2 regions of the Caballeronia sp. AZ7_KS35 genome follow, and region 1 is predicted to be linked to the other one. Evidence: predicted binding sites of a transcription regulator. Region 1 holds the regulator's gene; the other holds the start of a gene.
The links. Region 1 encodes FliA, which starts transcription of late flagellar genes. Its sites were predicted from a motif close to CTAAAGTTTNNNNNNNNNNNGCCGNTA; they were not measured.
Positions count from the first base shown of each region.

Region 2: motA (flagellar motor stator protein MotA) is a predicted target of FliA. The motif match lies at 2,779-2,805, and genes of this name have one in related genera.

Region 1 covers NZ_JALQDV010000001.1:79,243-83,660, forward strand. Annotated here, with positions in the region: tRNA gene NCT05_RS00390 (tRNA-Arg) at 1-24, shown strand, start outside; gene NCT05_RS00395 (Rieske 2Fe-2S domain-containing protein) at 58-1,068, opposite strand; gene NCT05_RS00400 (GGDEF domain-containing protein) at 1,260-2,354, shown strand; gene NCT05_RS00405 (RNA polymerase sigma factor FliA) at 2,361-3,092, opposite strand; gene NCT05_RS00410 (MinD/ParA family ATP-binding protein) at 3,111-4,028, opposite strand; gene flhF (flagellar biosynthesis GTPase FlhF) at 4,021-4,418, opposite strand, start outside.
Region 2 covers NZ_JALQDV010000001.1:364,006-368,423, reverse strand. Annotated here, with positions in the region: gene cheA (chemotaxis protein CheA) at 1-352, opposite strand, end outside; gene NCT05_RS01765 (response regulator) at 404-781, opposite strand; gene motB (flagellar motor protein MotB) at 849-1,847, opposite strand; gene motA (flagellar motor stator protein MotA) at 1,873-2,733, opposite strand; gene NCT05_RS01750 (hypothetical protein) at 3,044-3,454, shown strand; gene flhC (flagellar transcriptional regulator FlhC) at 3,474-4,028, opposite strand; gene flhD (flagellar transcriptional regulator FlhD) at 4,047-4,370, opposite strand.

The DNA of each region.
Region 1 (4,418 bases):
GTTCGATCCCAGCCGGGCGCGCCAAGCGTTTCCACTCGACAGCCGTCGCAGTCGAAACTACTCGAGTCCGCCCTCGCGGTTCGCCGTCGTCGTCCCCCAACCAAACCCCATCCCCGCCAACCACCTCCTATAAGCCACCGCCATCCGATCGCACTTCTGATGCAACTCCGCATCGAGATCGAGCGGCAAGCGCTGCGGCCATTGCGACTCCACCACCGGCGTGTCCTGCATCAAAATCTCCATATTGAAGTCGTATAGCTCGCGATCGGAATGCGTCGAATCATCCTCGTGAACCGAGACGAGCCACGCGCGCGTCTCTGTCTGCGTCACCGGCGACGCCGCCAGCATGATATGCAGCGCGCCCTGCCCGCCCGACGCCATCTTCGTCAGCTTCGCGATCAAAGGCCGCTTCACGCGATACACATAATCGATCATCGCGCCGCCGCCCTGCCCCGGCATTCCCGCCGGTTGCCAGTATCGGCATTGCCGCGCTTCCAGACCTTCATCGCTCGCGACGACTTCGTAATCGGGCACTTCCGTATGCGTGTCCTCGCCCAGAATCCCCGCATGCACGAACGAGAAATGCGCCATGTCCAGAAAATTCTCGACGACGCGCGGCGCCGACGACCTCACCGTCTGCGGCGCGAGATTGATGCGCCGGCCACCGGGAATCGCGGCTTCGGGAAAGAAATCGAGCGCATACGCAGGCTCGCCGAAACACATCCAGATAACGCCGTACTTCTCTTCGCAAACGAAAGTCGTCGCGCACGCGCGCTTCGACGGACGCAATGAAGGATTCGACGGAATCCGCAAACACTGTCCTTCGATGTCGTAACTCCAGCCGTGATACGGACACACGATCTGATCGCGCATCACATGCCCGAGCGACAACTGCGCGCCCCGATGCGGACAGTAATCGCGCCACGCATGCGCCGCGCCGATGCTGTCCCGCCACACGACGATCCGCTCATCGGCCACGATGAATCCGCGCGCGCCGCCTTCCGGCACGTCTTCGCTATTGCAAACGGGCAGCCATTCGGCAGCTAAAGAAATGGATTCGTCGCGCATCGCCGTGAATGAGAAATGGACGTTCTTAAGCTGTTCTTACACGAAACACAGCGTCTTCGCAAAACGTTGCAAAATAGCGGATCGCTCGCTCGGTGCAACTCGATACCACTCCATTCAGCCGATGCCATGCGACGGGGCCGCAGTACTTGGCAGCAAGATAAAAGAAAGAAATCACCATCCAGGGGTTCAGTATGGAGCAGGCGCATCAACCGGCACGCCGGACTTATGCCTTCGCATGGTCCGAACACCGGAATCCGGAACGCGAGCAGGCCACGCTGCGGGTCTGGATGGGAGCGGTGGTTCTTCTGGCTTACGGCGTTTTCGCGTGGCTCCGCCCTTCACACGATGCCTTCCTGACCACGCGCCTCGTCGCGCTCTATGTGTCTTATGGGGCGATCACGCTTCTGATCGTCAGCCGCATGAGCGCGCCTTCTGTTGCGCGCCTGACCGTCACGACCATCGCCGATCAGACGATCCTCGGGCTCGCGCTCGCCGCGGGCGGCGCAACGGCGCTGCCGCTTCTCTGGGTGATGTTCTGGTTTCTGATCGGTTCGGGATGCCGATACGGCAAGCGCACGCTCGCCGTATCGTGCGCGACGGCGCTCATCATCGTCACGGCGATGGCCGTCTGGCAGCCGTGGTGGCACGAGAATCTTCCCGCCGCGATCGGGCTCGCGCTGAGCGTACTCGGCGCATCGGTGTATCTGAGCGTGCTCGTCGATCGGCTCGGCAACGCGAATCGCGATCTAGCGCGTCAGGCATCGACCGATCCGCTCACGGGTCTGTCGAACCGGTACGCGCTGGAAAGAGTCGTCGATCGCGCGATGAACGCGCCCGAAGCCAATGGCGATCACGCCACCGCGCTCCTTCTGATCGATCTCGACGGCTTCAAGGAAGTGAACGATACCTACGGTCACGCCGTCGGCGATCTGCTGCTGCAAGCCTTCGCGGACTCGCTCGCGAAGCGCATGCGCAAGTCGGACACCATCGCGCGTCTGGGCGGCGACGAGTTCGTCGTGCTCGCGCATCAGATGCGCGACCGCGACGCCGTGTTGTCGGTGGCCGACAACATCCATTCGGCGCTCGGCGAAATTACGTCGGTGCAGGAGCGGCCGGTGTCGGTATCGGCGAGCATCGGCGCATGCCTGCTTTCGAGCGCGGCGTCCGCGCATCAAACCGGCATGACCGCCGTGCTGCGCGCCGCCGACCGCGCGATGTACCGCGCGAAAAGTCTCGGCGAAGGGAAAACGGTCTTCGCCGAGACGCGGGACTTCGAGATCAGCTAGGGAACGTCAGGCCTCGACGCTCGTCCACGCCTGCTCGCGCAGCTTCGTGCGCAGACGCGCGACCGCCTGGCTGTGCAACTGACACACGCGCGACTCGCTCACTTCCATCACCGCGCCGATTTCGCGCAGGTTCAGGCCGCGTTCGTAATAGAGGCTCATCAGGAGCTTCTCGCGCTCGGGCAGCTTATCGATGGCTTCGATCAGCGCGCCGCGAAGGCTGTCGTCGAGCAGCGCGGACAGCGGATCCGAACGATCGACGCAATAGCGGTCGAGGAACGGCTCGTCGTCGGCGGAGCGATCGAAGTCTTCGTAATAGATCAGCTGGCTGCCGTGCAGGTCCTGAAGCATCGACTGATATTCGTCGAGCGGCATCTTCATGTGCTCGGCGATTTCCTGCTCGCTCGCCGCGCGGCCGAGGTTCTGCTCGACCTTGTGCACCGCCGATTCCACTTCGCGCGACGTCTTGCGCATGCTGCGCGGCAGCCAGTCGTTCGCGCGGAGCTCATCCAGCATCGCGCCGCGGATGCGCTGGCTCGCATATGTTTCGAACTGCGCGCCCTGATCTTCCTTGTAGCGGCTCGCCGCGTCCAGCAGGCCGATCATGCCGGCCTGAATGAGATCGTCGAGATCGACGCTCGCCGGCATCTTGGCGACGAGTTGGAGCCCCAGCCGTCGAACGAGCGGTGCGTATTTCGTCAGCACTTCCGACTGTGAGAGTTTGCCTTGGGCGTTATACATCTTGGTCACCTATCTTGATCACATCGACGCCGTGCTGCTCAATGCAAAGTCGTGAAGCGCAGCCGCACGATGCGACGCCTCCCGCGCGCCCTGTACAGAGTCGCTAACCGGATTTCGCGCGTCGGCCTGGCCGCCCGCATCGCGCATATAAGGCGCGGGGCGCATCGGCCAGTGCAGGAGCTCCGCCGCGATTGCGCGGTAGTCGCGCGCCGCGGCCGTGGCCGGGAACGCTTCGACTGCGCAGCGTGAGAGTTCCATCGCCCGAGCGACGCGCGCATCCTCGGACACATATCCCGCCTGCACGAGCGACACGGCCAGATACCGGCTCGCGACGCCCGACAGGTTGTCGAACGCGACCGCCGCGTCGGCCGGGTTCTGCACGTGATTGACGAGCACGCGGAACTGGCCGATCGCATGGGCGTAGTGCAGTCGTTTCATGCACGCATACGCCTCGGTGATCGCCGACGCGGCTACCCGCGTCACAATAAGAAAGTCATGCGCCTGCGCCGCGAGCGTCGACAGCGCGCCGTGGCGATCGAGTTGCGCATCGATCAGCACGATGTCCGCCGGACCGTCGAGCAGCGCGCGGCATTGCGCGGCATCGTGAACGATGCGTTCGTCGCGCGGCGCGGCCATCAGCGAGAAGCCGAACGGCGTGCGCTCGACGGCATCGCCGAGCATGCGCCGGCCCGACATCACCGAGGCGAGCGCGCCCGCGTCTTCGGTGCCCACGAGACGGCTCACCGATCCCGCGTTGCGGTGCTCGTCGATCACGAGCACGTCCTTGCCGTGGATGGAAAGCGCCGCGCCGAGATTCACCACCGCCGACGTGCATCCGATGCCCGCCGGTCCGCCCGCGATCGCCACCACGCGCGAACCGGCGCGCGTGAGGAGCCGTCGCAGGCCTTCCGCCTGGTCGAGCACGAACTTATCCAAAGTGCACCTCATGCAGTTCGGTCGTGGCGCGCGCGGACAACGCGGACAGCAGCGCAGGCGTTTCTTCGTCTTGCGGCACGAAGGGCGAGTTGTCGCGCGGGATGCAGAACGCGCTCTTGATGAGAAACCGCTTGGTCGCGACGTACAGGTTCTCCGGCACTTTCTGACCGGTCGACACGTAATGCACCGGCAGCTTGTAGCGGATGACCGTATCGAGCACGCCGCCGAGATTCGTCGCCTCGTCGAGCTTGGTCAGGATGCAGCCCGCGAGCGGCGGCTGGTCCGCCGCGCTCTTGTAGGCCTGCACGACTTCGTTGAGCGTGTCGCCGTGGCTCGTCGCGTTGAGCAGCAGGATGCGCTGCACCGGATGACCCGCGCCGCACAGCATCG
Region 2 (4,418 bases), 280 kb from region 1:
CGGCGGCCGCGGCCGCATCCGGCTCCGCGCTCGCGCGATACGCGGCGAGCTGATCCGACAGCACGTCCTTCGTCGCGAGGAACGTGTCGATCATGTCGCGGCGCAGGACGAGTTCGTTGTTGCGCGCGCGGTCCAGCAGCGATTCGAGGATGTGCGTCGTTTCGGTGAGCGCGGTGAAACCAAACGTCGCCGCGCCGCCCTTGATCGAGTGCGCCGCGCGGAAGATCGCCGCGAGGTCTTCCGGATCGGGATTCGCGATGTCCAGAACGAGCAGCAGTTGCTCCATCTGCGCGAGCAGTTCGTCTGCTTCGTCGAAGAAGGTCTGGTAGAACTGGGTAATGTCGAGTGTCATGCTTGAGTCACCATCGGCGCGTGCGTGCGCGAGTTGTCTTGTGCGTTCGCTTTAGTGCTGCGTTTCTTCGGAGAGCGCGGCGACCAGTTCCGTCAGCAGGTCCGGATCGAGCGGCTTCTCGATCCAGCCTGTCGCGCCCGCCGAGCGCGCCGCGTCCTTGAACGGCTCGCCGCCTTCGGTCGTCAGCACGAGAATCGGCGTCGCCTTGTATGCGGGATTTCCGCGCAGCGCCACGATCAGATCGAGCCCGCTTCTGCCCGGCATGTGCTGATCGGTCAGAACGAGATCGAAGCGCTCCGCGAGCGCCCACTCCAGCCCCTCGTCGCCGTCCGACGCAACGGTCACTTGGTAACCCGCCGCCGCCAGCGTCGCCGAGAGGATTTGCCGCATCGCGGCTGAATCGTCGATTGCCAGAATGTGTTTGATCATGTTTGTCTCTTGCCGGGATGACGGTCGAAACGTGTCGACACTTGAGCGTCTTTTTCGAGGTTTTTGCTCACTTCGCCACGGGTCTCACCGCGACGCCGGGAATGAGCTGGCCGAGCGCCGACGACGGATTGCCGTTCGCGTCCGTGCCGTTGTCGAGCGTCGCGCCGCGTGAGCCGTCGTCGCGCAGCATCGACAGCTCCGTCTTGCGATTGAGCACGATCACGCTGATGCGCCGGTTCTCCGGATCGAGCGGATCTTTCTTGTTCAGGTTTTGCGTCGATGCGAGTCCGAGCACGCGCATCACCTTTCCTTCGTCCATGCCGCCCGCGACCAGCTCGCGCCGCGACGCGTTCGCGCGGTCCGCGGACAGCTCCCAGTTGCTGTAGCCCTTGTCGCCGCCCGCGTACTTCACGGCGTCGGTATGTCCCTGCACGACGATGTGATTCGGCACGTCGTTGAGCGAGCGGCCGATCTCGCGCAGGATGTCGCGCATGTACGGCTGCACGGCGTCGCTGGAGAGCGCGAACATCGGGCGCTTCTGGGTATCGACGATTTCGATGCGCAAGCCCTGTTGCGTCGATTCGATGCGGATCTGCTGCTTGAACTGGCGCAGCGTCGGATTGGCCTCGATCGCGGCCATGAGCTTCACCTGAAGATCGTGCAGGCGCACCTGCTCGCGCCGTTCGAGCTCGCCCTGCGCGGACTTGAGCAGTTCTTCGTCGGTGTCGGACGAGGCACGCTGCGCGAGCTGCGTGGCGCCATCGGTCTTGCGCGCGGCGCCTGCGTCGGTGCTGGAAATGTCGCGGCCGCCGCCCATGATGATGCTGTTGTCCATGCCGACGGTCTTGCCGCCGACCATCGCGGCCTTGAGCGGCATCTGAAAATATTCGGCGATGCCGCGCCGCTGCACCGGCGACGTCGAGGAAAGCAGCCACATCAGCAGGAAGAACGCCATCATCGCGGTCATGAAGTCCGCGTAGGCGAGTTTCCACGCGCCGCCGTGATGGCCTTTCTTGCCCGCGACGACGCGCTTGATGAATATCGGGCGATCGGTATCGTTGCTCATCGTTGTGTCTCGACTATGGCGGAAGTCACTTCGACTTGACCTTGCGCACGTGTTCTTCCAGCTCGGAGAACGACGGGCGCTCCGTCGAGAACAGCACCTTGCGGCCGAATTCCACCGCGATCGCGGGGGCGTAGCCATTCAGGCTCGCGAGGATCGTCACCTTGATGCACTGGAACATCTTGGTCTGCTCCGCGACGCGCTGTTCCGCGACGTTCGCGAGCGGTCCGATGAAGCCGTACGAAAGCAGAATGCCGAGGAAGGTGCCGACGAGCGCCTGCGCGATCATCTCGCCGAGAATCGCGGGCGGCTGATCGGCGGAGGCCATCGTGTGCACGACGCCCATCACCGCCGCGACGATGCCGAACGCGGGCATCGCGTCGCCGACCTTGGTGAGCGCGTGCGCCGGCGCTTCGCCTTCGACGTGATGCGTCTCGATTTCCTCGTCCATGAGGCTTTCGATCTCGAACGCGTTCATGTTGCCGCTCACCATGAGGCGCAGGTAATCCGTCAGGAATTCGACGATGTGATGGTCCGCGAGAATCTTCGGGTACTGGCTGAACACCGGGCTCTTCGCCGGATCTTCGATATCCGCTTCGAGCGCGAGCGTGCCTTCCTTGCGCGCTTTCGCGAGCAGCACGTAGAGCAGGCCCATCAGCTCCATGTACATGCTCTTGTCGTACTTCGCGCCCTTGAAGAGCGTCGGCAGCACCTGAATCGTCGCCTTGATGGTCTTGACGTTGTTGCCGAGGATGAACGCGCCGACGCCCGCGCCCGCGATCATCAGAATTTCGACCGGCTGCATGAGCGCGCCAAGGTGGCCGCCTTCGATGGCATAGCCGCCGAAGACGGACAGCAATGTCACGAGCGATCCAATGAAAATCAGCACAGTCGAGTCCTCACGTTTGATGCGGTAAGACCGCCGTTAAGTGGTTTACGGCACTCGACTGGAAAACTTTGGGGCACGGTCAAACCGCTGTACGTTCCGTGCGGTTTGCCGCGCGACCTTCTCGCTGTTTCGCAAAATCTGCGTCTCAATCGCTGATTCACGGCAACCAAATATCGAACTTTTGCTAGCGGCGAAACAAAATTTTCCCGTTCGACACGAAACGTCACATTTTCTGCCGATAATACGAACGCGCGTTCAGTTTTGTTGGAGACGCGAAGTCGTGAAATCGGAGAGAACGATGACAGGAGCAATGAAACAGGCCAGCGCGCTCGCGCTGACAGTGACCGCGAGTTCATTCGCGCATGCGGGTTTCGACTGCAGCGGTTCGCGCGGCGCCTGGCGTATGCAGACATCGGATAGCTGGACCGGCTCCGACAAACTTGCCCACGTGGCCGCGTCCGCGCCGTTCCGCGCGCTCGGCGCCTATTTGACGCGCGGCTCGGACCATCCGGTCGTCTACGGCACGTTGATCGGCACTGCGCCGGGCTTGGCGAAGGAAATCGTCGACGGAACCTGCCGCACGGACGGCTTCTCCTACAAGGATCTGGCCGCCGACGCGCTCGGTGCGTGGATCGGCGCATCGGTGACGCATTGGGCGATCATGTATCAGCGCACGCCGCACGGGATGACCGTCGGGCTTTCGTACCACGATCGCTTTTAGACGGACGCGGGCGCGCGGATCAGGCGGCGATCCGCCCCGCTTCGCGGTCCGCGCCCGCCTTGCGCGTCTTGCCCGCGCGCGATGGCGGCTGGCAGAGGCCGCACACGTAACCGGCGCGCAGTTCGTACGCATGTGCGACGAAACGTCCGCGGCAGCGCGTGCAGACGTTGGTCTGGAGCATGCCGGATTCGAAGTAGCGCACGAGCGTCCACGCGCGCGTGAGCGACAGCACGGGTTCGTCGCCGTACAGCGCCGCGTGTTCGAGATAGAGGCGGTAGCTTTTCACGATCGCGTGAATCGTCGGCTGGCTCTTGTCGTTGGCCGCCATGAAGCGATAAATGCCGTGAAACAGCGACGAATGGATGTTCGGCTGCCACGTCATGAACCAGTCCGTCGAGAACGGCAGCATGCCCTTGGGCGGCGACACGCCTTTCAGTTCCTTATAGAGCTTGATGAGACGGTCGCGCGACAGGCTCGTTTCCGCTTCGAGCAGTTGCAGGCGCGCGCCGAGCTCGATCAGCTCGATCGCCAAAGTGATTTCGCGGACCTCCGCGACCACGCTTTTCGTCGCCATCGGGCTTCGCGCGCGGCGTCAGCCGATCTGCTCGAGGGGACTGTCCGCCAGCACAATCGCCGCGTGGGCGTGCGCGAGCGCCGCGCTGCGGTCCTTGTCAGCGAGCGACGAAAGGATCGCGTGGTCATCGAAACGAAAGCGGCACAGCAAATGGCTCGACGACGCCACTTTCACTGCCTGCGCGAGCGTCAGCGAAGCCAGAACTTGCGCAACCTGCTCCGAAAGGCCCAGGCGATACATCGCCGAGATGCGGTCTTCCTGAAGAAGCCGCTGAGCGAGGAGCAAGTACGACAGGTTCACCTCGCGGATTTCCGCGAGCGTACTCGTAGTGCTGGTCGTCATCTTTTCCCCGAATCGAAACGTGGCTGGTCAGGCCCGGCGGGAACGTTT